Regions from separate parts of the Arthrobacter sp. BC5 genome, predicted to be linked through region 2. Evidence: riboswitches for the same ligand, from Rfam matches in the RefSeq annotation. Region 2 holds a riboswitch; each other region holds the start of a gene.

Region 1 (4,600 bases), 900 kb from region 2:
CCACTGGGGGCCACGGGGAGGAAGCGGCACGATCCGCAGCTTCCAGCCGAGGCTGGCCAGCGTCTTGTCGCCCTTCGCGTTGTTGCACTTCAGGCAGCAGGCGACGAGATTCTCCCAGGTGTCCGCGCCTCCTCTGGACCGCGGCAGAACGTGGTCGATGGTCGAGGCCGTCTTCCCGCAGTAGGCGCACAGATGGTTGTCGCGCCGCAGCACACCCCGCCGCGTGGCCGTGACGTCGTGCCGGTACGGGACCTTCACGTACCGGTTCAGGAGGATCACGGACGGCCTGCCCAGGATCTCCGTGGGGCCGACGATGGGTTCGTCGTCCTCCGCGATGACACTCGCCTTCCCCGTGAGCACAAGCACCAGTGCCCGGCGGAACGTGATGACCGCCAGTGGTTCATACCCTGCATTCAGAACAAGAGTGCGCATGGAGCAAGCCTCATTGCTGACCTGTTCCCCTCAACCGGTTGCCATCCCGGGGTACGGGAGAAGTGCTTCGGATTGGACACTGCAAGGGTAAGCCGGAGGCCCGTCCGCCGCTAATCCGTGCGGCACCGGGTTGACGTACCTCCCTGGTTCCGGTGCGGGTTAACTGCAGGAGGACCGGCACGGTGTGCCGGTCCTCCTGCAGTGGCGTCGGTGCTGGATCAGCCGCCGACGCGGATGTACACGCCGCCCGAGCCGAGCTCGGCCGGTGCGATCACCGTGGTGTTGCCGTTGAATCCACCGTGGACGGCCTTGCCGCCGCCGATGTATACCGCGATGTGGGCCATACCCATGCCGCCGTTGGCGTAGTAGATGAGGTCACCCGGGATGGCCTGGCCGGCGCTCACCGTGCGGCCGAGGGAGAGGTAGCCTGCCGGCCAGCCGTGGAAGTTGATGCCCGCCGCCGCGAGCGAGTTGCTCACGAGACGCGTGCAGTCCTGCATCACACCGAGCTGGCCCTGCGCGGCTGCCGCGATCGTGGCGGCGACGCCGGACGAGACCGCGGGCGCAGCAGCCGGTGCGGGGGCCGGAGCCGGGGCAGGCACCGGTGCGGGTGCCGGAGTCACGGCGCGGGCAGGTGCCGGAGCGGCAACAGCGGCCGCTGCGACGGGGGCTGCGACAGGCGCAGGGGCAGCGACGGGAGCTGCAGCAGGTGCGGGAGCAGCGGGGGCGGGAGCGGCGGGGGCGGGAGCCTGGACGACCGGGGCCTCCACGACCGGAGCCTCCACGACCGGGGCCTTCTCGGCGACGACCGGCTTGGCGTTGACCTTCACCGGCGTCATGTTGAAGGACACCGCCGTGCCGGTGGACGCGACGACAACCGCACGGTCCGAGGTCACGGTGACGTTGGAGGCGGCGACGTCGCGCTGGGGCTGCAGGTCTGCGGCATTGGCCGCGACGCCGCTGGTCAGGACGAGGCCCGAAGCCGCGGCGATGACGGCGGCCTGGCGGCCCATCCCGCCTGCGTTGGTGGTGACGGCCTTGGCGAGGGCCGAGAAGCTCGCAGCGTTCTGCGCTTCTCCCCGGTGGCGTGCAAGTGTGGCGCGTGAAGACATGGGGGGTTTCTCCGTGTGTGGTTTCTAGCGGACGCGGACGAAGCTGGCGCCGGGGAGGTCTGACAGGTTGTGGAGGCCGGTGTTCATACCGTTCAGGCCACCGCTGATGACCTGGCCGTTGCCGACGTAGATCGCGACGTGGCCGCCGGTGATCACGAGGTCGCCCGGAGCGGGGCTGCCGACGACATCGCCGAACTGGTAGAACTGGCCGGGAGCGAGGTCGCCGACGGACTTGCCGACCGAGCGCAGGGCCTTCTCGACCATGGCGGTGCAGTCCTGGGCGACGCCGATCTGGGCGTAGGCCGAGCCGACCAGCCCGGCAGCGACGCCGGAGGACTGGACGGGCGCGGGAGCCTGCTGCACCACGGGGGCGGCGGCAGGAGCCGCCGGTGCGGCAGCGACGGGCGCGGCGGGCCTGGCAACCGGCGCTGCAGGCACGGCGGCCGCTGCGGGAGCGGGAGCCACGGCGGGAGCAACAGCCACTGCGGGAGCGACAGGCGCGGCGACCTGCACGGCGGCTGGAGCGGGGGCGGCCTGGACGACGGGGGCCGGCGCCTCGACGACGGGCTCCGGAGCGGGAGTGACCTCGACGGCCACGCGGTCGAAGGAGACCTCGGCGGTGGCGGGGACCGTGACCTCGGCCGAGACGACCCGGCTCACGGCCAGTGCTGCGGAGGACTGGACCTCGCGCTCTGCGGTGGTGGCTCCCTGGGCCGGCAGGCCCGCGGTGAGCACCAGGCCCGATGCGGCGACGATGACGGCTGCCTGGCGGCCGACCGATCCGGCGTTGGACGCTACTGCGGCGGAAAGAGCCGTCAGCGGGCTCACGGTCTGGGGCGCGCGGTGGCGGCCCGAAAAGCTGTTGGACACGTTGGATTGCCTCTCCCAACGCCTGCGAGGTGAGCTGTCGGATTCGGATGGGAGTCACCCGGCCGCTGCGTGAACAGCGACTTAACCCCAAGGATTTCAGTTACGAAACCCGAAAATTGGTTCCCCCGCCTCTGCCATGCGATGGTGCGGACGGACCTCTGGCAATGGCAGAGCTAGGCGATTTGCAAGAGGGTGCCGGATCTAGAGCGAATTTGGCACGAGATGAAGGCTACAGCAGAATTCGCGTTATGTCACATTCCGGTCACGAAACGGTGTGTTCTTGGTGACGACGGTGCTCCGTGTACCCTGCCTGGCCGTTCAGGCCGCGACGGAGACGAACACGTGCGACGCGACTTCGGGCGGCAGTTCGAGTGCACCCTCGACGCCGGGGACGCGCACGGAGACGTAACCGCCCACGGACTCCAGGTTGAGGTGCGCGCCGGGGCGCAGGCCGCCCTCGTCGAGCTGCGTGAGGAGTTCCGGATCCACCTGGATCGGCTCGGCCAGGCGGACCAGCGTGACCTGCTTCTCGGGTGAGTAGGTGCCCATCGCGGAGAGCAGGGTCACCACGCCGTCCGTGAACAGCTCCGACTGGACGCCGCCGATCGCCTCGAGGCCGGGGATGGGGTTGCCGTAGGGGGATTCGGAGGGCTTCCCGAGCAGTTCGTAGAGCCTGCGCTCGACGCGCTCGCTCATGACGTGCTCCCAGCGGCAGGCCTCGTCGTGTACGTACGCCCAGTCGAGCCCGATGACGTCGCTCAGCAGCCGCTCGGCGAGGCGGTGCTTCCTCATGACCTCGGTAGCACGCCGGCGGCCCACCTCGGTCAGTTCCAGGTGCCTGTCGCCGGAGACCACCACGAGTCCGTCACGCTCCATGCGACCGATGGTCTGGGACACGGTGGGCCCGGAGTGGCGCAGCCTCTCGGCGATGCGCGCACGGAGCGCCACGATGTTCTCTTCCTCGAGCTCAAGGATGGTCCGCAGGTACATCTCGGTGGTGTCGATGAGATCCGTCATGCGGTTCAGCTCCTTGGTGCGGTGCGGGTGCCCGGCTGGAATGCCTCACGCCGGCGAGGGGGGCCACAGCCGCCACGGCCTGTTCCGCCCCACGCTTCCCAAGGTTAACGCATGGCGCAACAGGCCCGGCAATCCCGGCGGGAGCACGGCGGTGGCGGTCCGGGCGTCGTCCGGGGCAGCGTTCACAAATGGAGGCACCGCTCGAGCTGGGGCAGAATGAGGGCGAGACCCGACGCCGAGACAGCTGGAGCAGCCATGACCGAAACGCCCCGCATCCCCGAACACCTGCTGCCTGCGGACGGCCGGTTCGGCGCAGGCCCCTCCAAGGTCCGGAGCGGGCAGATCGACGCCCTCGTGTCGGCCGGCCGGACCCTGCTCGGGACCTCCCACCGGCAGGCCCCCGTGCGCAGCCTGGTGGGCCGTGTACGGGAAGGGCTCGCCACCTTCTTCGGAGCACCCGCCGGCTATGAGGTGGTGCTCGGCGTAGGCGGCTCGACGGCATTCTGGGACGTCGCGACGTTCGGACTCGTGGAACGGAAGGCGCAGCACCTCTCGTTCGGCGAATTCGGCTCCAAGTTCGCCTCCGCCACCGACAGGGCGCCGTTCCTCGAGGCCTCCAGCATCATCACGTCCGAGCCCGGCTCGCGCCCGTCGGCCGTCGCCGAAGCCGGGGTGGATACGTACGCCTGGCCGCAGAACGAGACCTCGACCGGCGTCGCGGCTCCCGTCCGCAGGATCGAGGGTGCGGACGACGGCACGCTGGTCCTCGTGGATGCGACGTCCGCCGCGGGCGGCCTCGATGTGGACGTGTCGCAGGCCGACGTCTACTACTTCGCGCCGCAGAAGAACTTCGCCTCCGACGGCGGGCTGTGGCTCGGGCTCTTCTCCCCCGCAGCGCTCGAACGCGCGGGACGGATCGCCGCCGGTGAGCGCTGGATCCCCGACTTCCTCGACCTGCAGACGGCGATCGACAACTCACGTCTGAACCAGACTTACAACACGCCGTCGCTGTCCACCCTCGTGACGCTCGATGCGCAGGTGCAGTGGCTCAACGCCCAGGGCGGGCTTCCCTTCGCCGCGGCACGCACGGCCGACTCCGCCGGACGGCTGTACTCGTGGGCGGAGGCCTCCCCCATCGCACGGCCGTACGTGACCCGGGCCGAGGACCG
Region 2 (4,600 bases):
CGAGCTGAGCGGCGGCCAGCGCCAGCGCGTGTGGATCGCGATGGCCCTTGCGCAGCAGACGGGGATCCTGCTTCTCGACGAGCCCACCACGTTCCTCGACGTCACCCACCAGATCGAGGTGCTCGACCTCATCACCGACCTCAACCGGCGCTCCGGGACGACCGTCGTCATGGTGCTGCACGACCTGAACCTCGCGGCGCGCTACGCGGACCACCTGATCGCGATGCGGCACGGCCGGATCGTCGCCGAGGGGGTGCCGTCCGCCGTCGTCACCGAGGACATGGTCTCGAACGTCTTCGACCTGGCGTGCCGCGTGATCGAGGACCCGGTGTCCGGCACGCCCATGGTGGTTCCCATGAGTCGGCACCACGGTGCCGCAGCCCCCGTCCGTCCCCCGACACCCCCGGCCGGCCACGAGCCGCTCCGGGGCTACCGACCCAACCCGCAGGACACCGTTCCCGCCCACGTGGAGGCAGCATCATGACCGAAGTCAGCCAGCGGAATTCGCGGCGCACCACGGCGGACACCGAGCCCATGGTGCTGGCGTTCGACGTCGTCGTCACGGCGGTGCAGGACCTCAGCCCCACGTTCCGCCGCATCACCTTCGGCGGGACCTGCCTGGCGGCGTTCGGCGTGGCAGGGGAGACCCTCGATCTCCGGATCAAGATCGTCATTCCCGCGGCGGGGCGCGAGTGCCCCGACATCGCAGGGATGATGAAGCGCGGTGATTCGGCGAACTGGTACCAGCTGTGGCTCGGCCTCGAGGCGGAGGAGCGAGGCTGCATGCGCACCTACACCGTCCGCGAGTCCCGCTGCGGGGGCGCGCAGCCGGAGATCGACGTCGACTTCGTCATGCACCTCGACGCCGACGGGCGCGGTGGGCCCGCGTCGGAATGGGCGGCAGCGGCCCGGCCCGGTGACCGTGTCTGCGTGATCGGCCCCAACTCCTCGGCGGCCCAGTGCGCGACGGCGGGCGCCTACGGCGGGATCGAATGGAGCCCGGGACTCGCGCAGCACGTGCTCCTCGCGGGCGACGAGACGGCGGTGCCGGCCATCAGCGCGATTCTCGAGGCGCTGCCAGGGGACATCAGCGGTCATGCGTTCCTCGAGGTGCCGGACGGGCAGGACATCCAGGACATCCGGACGCGGTCGTCCGTCGCCATCACCTGGCTCGTGCGCGGGCGGCGGGGCCACGGCGAACTCCTCGAGTCGGCGGTCCGCGACGCCGTCCGGGTTCCGGGCTGGGTGTCGCTCTCGGGTCCGGAGCCGGTTGCGGGGGGACGCGAGCCCGAGGACGTGGACATCGACAGGACCATCCTCTGGGAGACACCGCAGCGGCTCGAGGCGGCGATCGTGAGATCGACGGTCAATCCCGGGCGCCTCCCGGGCAGCCAGCCCTTCTATGCGTGGATCGCGGGCGAGGCAGCCGTGGTGCGTGGACTGCGTCGCTACCTCGTACGGGACGTAGGGGTGGACAGGAAACAGGTTGCCTTCATGGGCTATTGGCGCAAGGGGCGCGCAGAGCTTTCCTGAAGCACCGACGGCGGCCGAAACTCAGGTTCTCCCGCGTCTTTCCGCAGGATTCCGATGCCGGAACGCAGTATCGCACGGATCATCCACAGGCTGGATAACGGAATTGTAACTACGCGTGTCCTCGCCTAATGTTTGACCAGTCAAAGCTGGTCCATGTGATCCAGGTCCGCACGCCTAACCCTGCCAGCGGACCGCCTGAACAACCTGTGGCAGGGGTGGAGGATCCACATTCCGGCGGCTCGTGCCGTCTTGGGGTGAAGCCCTCAGCACGGCGCGCCTCGGGTGCGGTCCTGCCGCCGTCCGAGCCCGCGCCGAGGGGGCCGAGTCAACTCTTGCTCAAATCCGACAGCTAACTCCGTGGGCGTCCTGAGAGAGGTATGCAGTTGACCCAGACGGTCCTGTCCGGGCGCCGTCGCGCGTCCGACGAGCGCGCGCACCACCAGCCGACCCCCCGCCGCTCTGCCCACGCCCCGCTTCCGAGCCGTCGCTCGCTCCGCGCCCAGGCGCATTCCTCCGGCCCGGCGGGTCCTGCCGTTCCTGCGACTGCAGCTACGGCATCCGCGGCCGCTCCCGGTGCACCTGCGGAGCACGGGTCCGCCTTCCGGGTACCTGCGCCGATCGCCGTCCTGCCGGCGCCCGTTCTGCCCGCCCCTCCCTCCGTGGTTCCTGCTCCCGGCGTGCCCGTTCCTGCAGTACCGGGCGGGCTCGGCACCGCGCCGGACCCGACCCGCCGTGAACTGCGCGAGAGGGAGAGGGTCGAGCGCCAGGCGGCCGCCGGTGCACCGATGCCCGAGGTCGCCGCGCCCACGCCGGCCGCCCCGGTACCCGACCTCCCCACCCGGCGGAGCGCTCGCGCGTCGGATCTGCGCGGGCGCCCACAGGCCCGGTCCGCACGGCGCGCAGCGGTCCGCTCCTCGACGCTCCTCCTGGCAGCAGCCGGGCCGACGCCGCTGGCCCGGCTGCGTGACAACGCAGCCACCGCCGGTATCGTGCTCGCCTCGGCGGGCCTCCTCATGGGGGCCGTCGCGCCGTCGGCCGCCACCACGCCCGCCGACGGCGTCGCCCTCGCCTCCGGGATCGCTCCGGCCGTCACCGCGCCGGCGGAGGCCACGGTCATCTTCGCCCTCGAGAGCGCAGGTCCGGCCGCTGAGGGGATCGCGCCGAGCATCGCCGATGCGCGGGCGCTCTCGGCCTCGCTGACACCCGCTGCGAAGGAGCGCAAGGCCTTCGGTGCTCCTGTGGACAACCCGGTGGTCGCCTCGACCTTCGGGTACCGCGTCAACCCCCTGGGCGGCTCCGCGTCCGAACTCCACACGGGTCAGGATTACGCCAGCGCGTGCGGCACGCCGGTCAGGGCGGCCGACGCGGGGACCGTCGTGGACTCCGGCTGGCACGCGTACGGCGGAGGCCAGCGCATCGTGATCGACCACGGCGACGGCCTGAAGACCACCTACAACCACATGAGCGCTCTCGGGGTCGTGGTCGGGGCCACGGTGCAGCGCGGCGACGTCATCGGCGCGGTCGGCAGCACGGGCAACTCCACCGGCTGCCACCTGCACTTCGAGGTCCTGGTCGATGACGAGAAGGTGGATCCGCAGCCCTGGCTGTGAGTACCCGGCGGGGAGCACGTCCCGGGCCGGGAGGTGCCGCCTCCTTCCGCTAGGGCAGGGGCTCGCTGACGACGGCGGGGTCCTTGTAGCCCAGCGGCATCCGGAGGCGGAGCGAGTCGGGCTTCATCTCGAAGGCCATGTGCGTCGCCTTGCCGAGCGGGTCGCCGTCGAGCTGCACCTCGAGCGGCTCGCGCAGGGTGACCTCTGCCGTGCGGCACTGGAAGTACTCGAGGGAGGGGTCCTTGCCCCTGCCGCGCGCGAACAGCTTGCCGGCAACGGCGAGCCAGCCGAGCTTGCCCTTCGGGGCGACGGTCATGAGGTCCATCAGGCCGTCGTCGATCTTCGCGCCGGGGAAGATCTCGAGGCCGCCCATGATCTTCCCGCAGTTTCCGCCCATCACGCTGCGGAGACGGCGCTCGAAGGGCCTGCCGCCGTCGATGGAGATGGTGGTGCGCGCCGGCCTGCCGGGGAGGTTCCTGATCCCGGCGTCCACATAGGCGAGCCAGCCCACCTTGTCCTTCAGCTCGTCACGCGTGTCGGACATGATGGCGGCGTCGTAGCCGATGCCGGCCATGACGAGGAAGACGTGGGCGTCCTGCGCCCGGTCCACGGTCACATGCACGACGTCGATGGTGCGTTCGGTCCCGCGGAAGGCGGCTTCGACGGCGGCATCCGGGTCGTCGACGGCGATATCGAGGTTGCGGGCCAGGAGGTTCCCCGTGCCGAGCGGCACGAGCGCCATCATGGTGCCGGTCCCGGCGAGCTCCTCGGCGACGCAGCGGACCGTGCCGTCCCCGCCGGCAGCGATGACGAGGTCCACCCCGGCGTCGAGCGCCTGGCGCGCCTGGCCGTGACCCGGATCGTCCGCCGTGGTCTCGATGACGAGGGGATCCTCCCAGCCGTCCTCGGCGGAGATGCGACGGACGGCGCCCTCCACATCGGAGGTGGTGGCCTTGATGGGATTGATGATGAGCGCGGCGCGACGGCCGCCCGATCCGGCGTCCGCGACCGCGCCGGCGGTCGCCTCGGATGTAGCGTCGGTGGGCATGGTGTCCTTCGTGCGGGTGTCAACGGGTGGGTGCGTCGAGCTTATCCCGGCGCCCTCCGGAGCCGAGGGTAATCTTTTGGACGTGACTTACACCTCTCGATACGTGGCCCTCGGCGATTCCTTCACGGAAGGGGTGGGCGACTGGGACCCGGAGTCCCCCAACGGCGTCCGCGGCTGGGCCGACCGCGTCGCCGAGCAGCTCGTCCTCGCCGACCCGTCCTGGGGCTACGCCAACCTCGCGATCCGCGGTAAGAAGATGCGCCAGATCCTCGACGAGCAGATCGACGCCGCCCTCGCCCTGGAGCCGACGCTCGTCACGATCTACGCGGGCGCGAACGACATCCTGCGCCCGCGCATCGACATCGACCTCCTCATGTCCCACTACGACGCCGGCATCGCCCGGCTCCGC
Region 3 (4,600 bases), on a different replicon from region 2:
GCCGGTGACTACCCAGCACAAGAGACCCCGGTGCCGCCGTCGTGCCGCCGCGTGGGGTCTCTCGGCTGGTGGCCCTGTGGTCAGGGCAGTGTCTTGTCGAGAAAGGCCCGCAGGGCTTCGGTTTCCATCGGTTGCGCGTCAGCGCGGGCCAGTACTTCACCGTCCGGAGCGACGACCACGGTCGAGTCCAGGGAAATGATTTCGTACTTCTTGGACAGCTGGCCGGTTTCATCGACCACGTAGGGGTGCCCGGGGAACCCTGCCAGTTCACGGAAACCATCGACCTCGGCTTTCGTGTTCTCAGGTGTCACGTCGACGGCAACGAACTGGGCCTGGTCGGCGTACTCGGCTTCGAGTTCCTTCATGGCTTCTGCCTGGGGGACACAAGTGAAGCACCAGCTCGCCATGAAATACAGGACCGTGGGACGCTCCCCGGGTATGGCGACCGGTTCTCCCTCCGTGGAGGTCATGTCGATCCTCTGCACGCCGTTTCCACCGGTTCCGCCTGCACTCGTGCCGGCTTCTGCGCCCCGGTTCAGCGCCGTGAGGGCAAGGACCACCACGATGACCGCGGCCGCGATGAGAGCCGTGAGGGTGAGGGTGCGCCGGCGGTTGGTGGTGACTGTCATGGGGTTCCTTGCTGTGGGTTGCGGTCGATGACCGGTTCCGAAATGTCAGGGGCGCAGCACGAATCCGTGCCAATACTGGTGGTGGTCATCCCGCGTCCGGTTTCCGGCCCGACGCCGGAACCCGTGCCGGTTCCGGAATCGGTGGAGGTGTCGGCGCTTGGGGGTTTTATGGTGCTGCGGTGCCGCAGGGACACGGCGGCCACGGCGAGGATGGCGAGCACAGCCGCGATCGTGATGACCGGCCAGGTGTCCGTGATGAAACCGGACAGTTTGACGCTGGCCGCGGTGACTGCCGGGCTCATGATCCCGCCGGCTTTCCCGCCGCTCAGGGCCGGAACCCAGTAGAGCAGCAGATAGATCCCGGCCAGGACCAGCGCGGCACCACCGAGGCGGTTGATGTAGGGCAGCAGCCGGCGGACGTGGCGGGCCACGGCATCGCGGGCCACTGCTGCGCCGAGGGAGAGAAGGATCAGCACCACAGACGACCCGGCGGCGTAGGCGGCGAAGACGGCCAGGAGCCCGAGCAGGCTTCCCGTAGACACGGCCTGCGCCACGACAGCGAGCAACAGGGCCAGACTGCAGGAAAGGGCGGCGACTGCGTAGGCCACACCGTAGCCGAATACTCCTTTAAGTCCCGAGCCTGTCCCATCCGTCCTGAGGAACCGGTGGAGGTTCACCCGTGTACCGGGCAGTTTCCAGCCGAACAGCATGCCGAGCCCGGCAATGACGATCACGGCACCGATGAGAACCGCTGCCCACGGCAGCGCGGAAGCAATGGACCGCAGTCCCACCGCGACGAGCAGACCGGCGGTCACGAAAACCACGGCGAACCCGCCGCTCAGCGCAACGCCTGCCCGGAGTCCCGCCAGCAGCGGCCGCCTACGCCCGGCGCCAGTACCCTCAGTGCCGGAGCTGATGAAGTACGCCAGGTAGGTCGGCAGCATCGCGAACCCACACGGATTCACGGTCGCGAGCATCCCGGTGACAAAAGCCAGACCCAGCGCCCCGGTCATCTACCTGCCCCCTTGTCAGAGGCAGCCGGTGGCGTAAGTGCCGGGGAAGCATCCGAGCACGAGGGCGGACCTTGATCAATTCCGGGGGCACAGCAGTCACTGGCCGTCCTTGTCCTGCCGGTACTGCGCCGCAGCATCCACAGCAGAAGGCCAGCTGCGACGATTCCTGCGGTGGCGAGCATCCAGGAGCTGCCGATCACTGCACCTGTTGCCCCGAAGACACCGGTCGCGATGAGCAAGACCGGCACTCCGCAGCACAGCAGTGCCACGAGAACAAGACCAGCCATGGACAGCAAAAAACCCGCCGTCAGCGTCAGGCCGGAGCGTTCGTTTAGCTTCGCATCTGTGGACATGATTAATCCTTTCGAGCTTTCGTGCCGCCCGACCCCGACTGGCCGTCAGGCGCAACCGGGACCACACAACTCCGTTCAGCCCCATGATCGACATTCCTCTCTGGGGGAAGGTCAAGCCGGTGCACCCTGATCCCGAGAAATACGTGGTGCAGGTGAGCACCTGAAGGCGGGCCACGCGCTGAGAGTTGGGGCAGCCGCCGGGGGCGGGATTCGCCCAGTATTGACCTTGCCCCCTAGGGGAAGGTCAACACTGGTTGGCGTAACACCATCAGAGGTGTTCGCCCGGTGAACAAATTTGCTCAATCCTGCCGCTGTCCCCGGGCCCGTCTGCAGTGAACATCAGGCAGGAGCGGGGGAACCACCGGTGGGCTTCACTGAAGCCCTTGGGGCTAAGCCGCTGATCAATCCGTTGAGGGATTTCAGCGTCCGGATGATCCCATCCGAGTCCGACAGCTAACTCCGTAGGCAGTGGGAAAGGCTACTTCTTGTCCAAGAACCATCATTCGGCGCGCCACCGCGCAATTCCTGTCCGCAGCCGCCCGGTGCGGGCAGTGTCGGACGCGGTGAGCTCGCACGCGGGAAATATAGGCCGCTCAACGGCCATCGTTGCCGCCGCATCCGGTCTACTGCTCAGTGCCGGCCTTCCAGCCAACGCCACCACCGACACCCATCAGGGCGAGAGCGGCGCAACTACCCATACGGTCGTTCCCGGTGACACCCTGGGAAACATCGCCGGACAGTACGGCGTGGAGCTGGACACCGTGTTCTCCCTCAACGGGATGAACCAGAACACCATCATCTACCCGGGCAATACCATCAGCGTGAAGGGTGAGGTGAACGCCCCGACGCCGACTACTCACACAGTCGTGTCCGGTGACACCCTGGGAAACATCGCCGGACAGTACGGCGTAGAGCTGGACACCGTGTTCACCCTCAACGGGATGAACCAGAACACCATCATCTACCCCGGCGACATCATCGCTCTGACGGGTGAGGTTGCCATCGGAGGCCCTGCCCCCGTTGCACCCGCCGTGCCGGCTAGCGCTGTCCCGACGTTACCGGCACCTGCAACGGCGGCGCCAGTAGCACCTGTAGCAGTGCCGGCGACACTTGCCGTGCCGGCTATAAGTGTTCAGGCGGTATCGGCACCCGTGCCAGCACCTGCAACGGCGCCAGTGAGCCGGCTGAGCCTGCCTCTGGCGAACGCGTCGGTGAACTCCCCCTATGGTTACCGCGGTGCCGGGGAGTTCCATACCGGCACTGATTTCGCAGCCGGATGCGGCACCCAGGTCCTCAGTTCCGCCGCAGGGACAGTCATTGAAGCGGGGTTCAGCGCCTACGGTGGCGGCAACCGGATTGTCGTCGATCATGGAAACGGTCTTCAGACCACCTACAACCACCTGGAAACCATCGGGGTGCAGCTGAACCAGTCCGTCGGAACCGGGAATCCCATCGGAGTCGCCGGATCCACCGGGAACTCCACCGGCTGCCACCTGCACTTCGAGGTAGTCGTCAGCGGCCAAACAGTGGATCCCGCTTCCTGGCTTTAACACCGAGGTGAGCGGCGCACCTTGCGCCGCACACCACGGTCCCATTCTGCCTTCCGGCAGCTGACGCTCACCTAAGCAAGTGGTGAGATGAGATCTGGCCCGTTGTTGCGGACGGATCCGACTTCCTTGCCGACGATCCGCGGAACAAGGTTGGGTTCGGGGATGGTGTCGATGAAGTGCTGCACCTGGTCCCGCTCGGTCATGGTCGGGTCCAGCCACTGATCCTGCAGGTCCTTCGGGATGATGACCGGCGTCCGATCATGAATGTGCCCGAGCGCGTCATGCGCGGCCCGGGTGAGGATCGTCGCTGTGACCAGCCACCTGTCCTCGGCATCCTCGGCCTTCGTCGGGTCGGGCCAGAACTCGTACAGGCCGGCGAAGCCCAGCAGCTGCTCCTCGTCCTCGCCGTGCAGGTAGTGCGGGGTTTTCGTCCCGTCCTCGTTCTTCTGCCACTCGTAGTACCCGTTCGCGGGTATCAGGGCTCGCCGCTTCGCGGCCGCGGCGCGAAACGACGGCTTCTCCGTCACCGTCTCGCTGCGGGCGTTGATCATCCGTGTTGACTGCACTACTTACCCCTGCTGCCATTCAACCCAATAGGGGGTTGGTTTAAGACCCGGCGCGAAGAGCGGATGAGGTTTCCGGGACTACCACCTAGGCTCGCGACCACTTGACGTGCCGCTTCCGCCAATTCCTCCGTCTGCAGGTCCATCACAAACGAGGCTGGTCGAAGGAGTGCCCGTAAAGGTGTTGGTGGGTCTGCGGGTCTTCGAGTACAAGCCAATCAACTACCTCCCATAAGGCCGGAAGCAAGTCATGGCTAAGGGCTTGTTCTCGAGTCAGCCGCAGACCCCAGACGGGAGTGCTGGGTGAGGTGTGGTTCGAGTCGATGAGGCTGGAAGCCAACTCGCCGTCCTCGGTGAAAAGACCTACCCTGCAACCGAAAGTCACGTGGTCCTCGTACTCATCGTCGTTGAAAGAGCCGAAGACGATGTTGATCCACGCCTCCGGATTACCGCCGTGTTGGTGCAGCTCGGTCTCTCCAATGGCAAACGCGT

The links. A riboswitch is a leader RNA that binds a small molecule or an ion and turns the genes downstream of it on or off. The one in region 2 is predicted to bind cyclic di-AMP.
Region 1: another riboswitch for cyclic di-AMP. It lies ahead of AC1MFI_RS02645 (NlpC/P60 family protein); the one in region 2 lies ahead of AC1MFI_RS07000 (M23 family metallopeptidase).
Region 3: another riboswitch for cyclic di-AMP. It lies ahead of AC1MFI_RS17635 (peptidoglycan DD-metalloendopeptidase family protein); the one in region 2 lies ahead of AC1MFI_RS07000 (M23 family metallopeptidase).

Annotation. Positions count from the first base shown of each region.
Region 1 is NZ_CM155273.1:610,883-615,482, forward strand. It holds gene AC1MFI_RS02635 (HNH endonuclease) at 1-432, opposite strand, end outside; gene AC1MFI_RS02640 (NlpC/P60 family protein) at 651-1,544, opposite strand; gene AC1MFI_RS02645 (NlpC/P60 family protein) at 1,569-2,414, opposite strand; cyclic di-AMP (ydaO/yuaA leader) riboswitch at 2,420-2,604, opposite strand; gene AC1MFI_RS02650 (iron-dependent transcriptional repressor DtxR) at 2,733-3,431, opposite strand; gene serC (phosphoserine transaminase) at 3,687-4,600, shown strand, end outside.
Region 2 is NZ_CM155273.1:1,515,164-1,519,763, forward strand. It holds gene AC1MFI_RS06990 (ABC transporter ATP-binding protein) at 1-484, shown strand, start outside; gene AC1MFI_RS06995 (siderophore-interacting protein) at 481-1,533, shown strand; cyclic di-AMP (ydaO/yuaA leader) riboswitch at 1,695-1,913, shown strand; gene AC1MFI_RS07000 (M23 family metallopeptidase) at 1,917-3,143, shown strand; gene AC1MFI_RS07005 (diacylglycerol/lipid kinase family protein) at 3,193-4,191, opposite strand; gene AC1MFI_RS07010 (SGNH/GDSL hydrolase family protein) at 4,274-4,600, shown strand, end outside.
Region 3 is NZ_JBWXPX010000002.1:19,218-23,817, forward strand. It holds gene AC1MFI_RS17625 (TlpA family protein disulfide reductase) at 81-629, opposite strand; gene AC1MFI_RS17630 (cytochrome c biogenesis CcdA family protein) at 626-1,642, opposite strand; cyclic di-AMP (ydaO/yuaA leader) riboswitch at 2,282-2,477, shown strand; gene AC1MFI_RS17635 (peptidoglycan DD-metalloendopeptidase family protein) at 2,547-3,545, shown strand; gene AC1MFI_RS17640 (SOS response-associated peptidase) at 3,617-4,111, opposite strand; gene AC1MFI_RS17645 (hypothetical protein) at 4,254-4,600, opposite strand, start outside.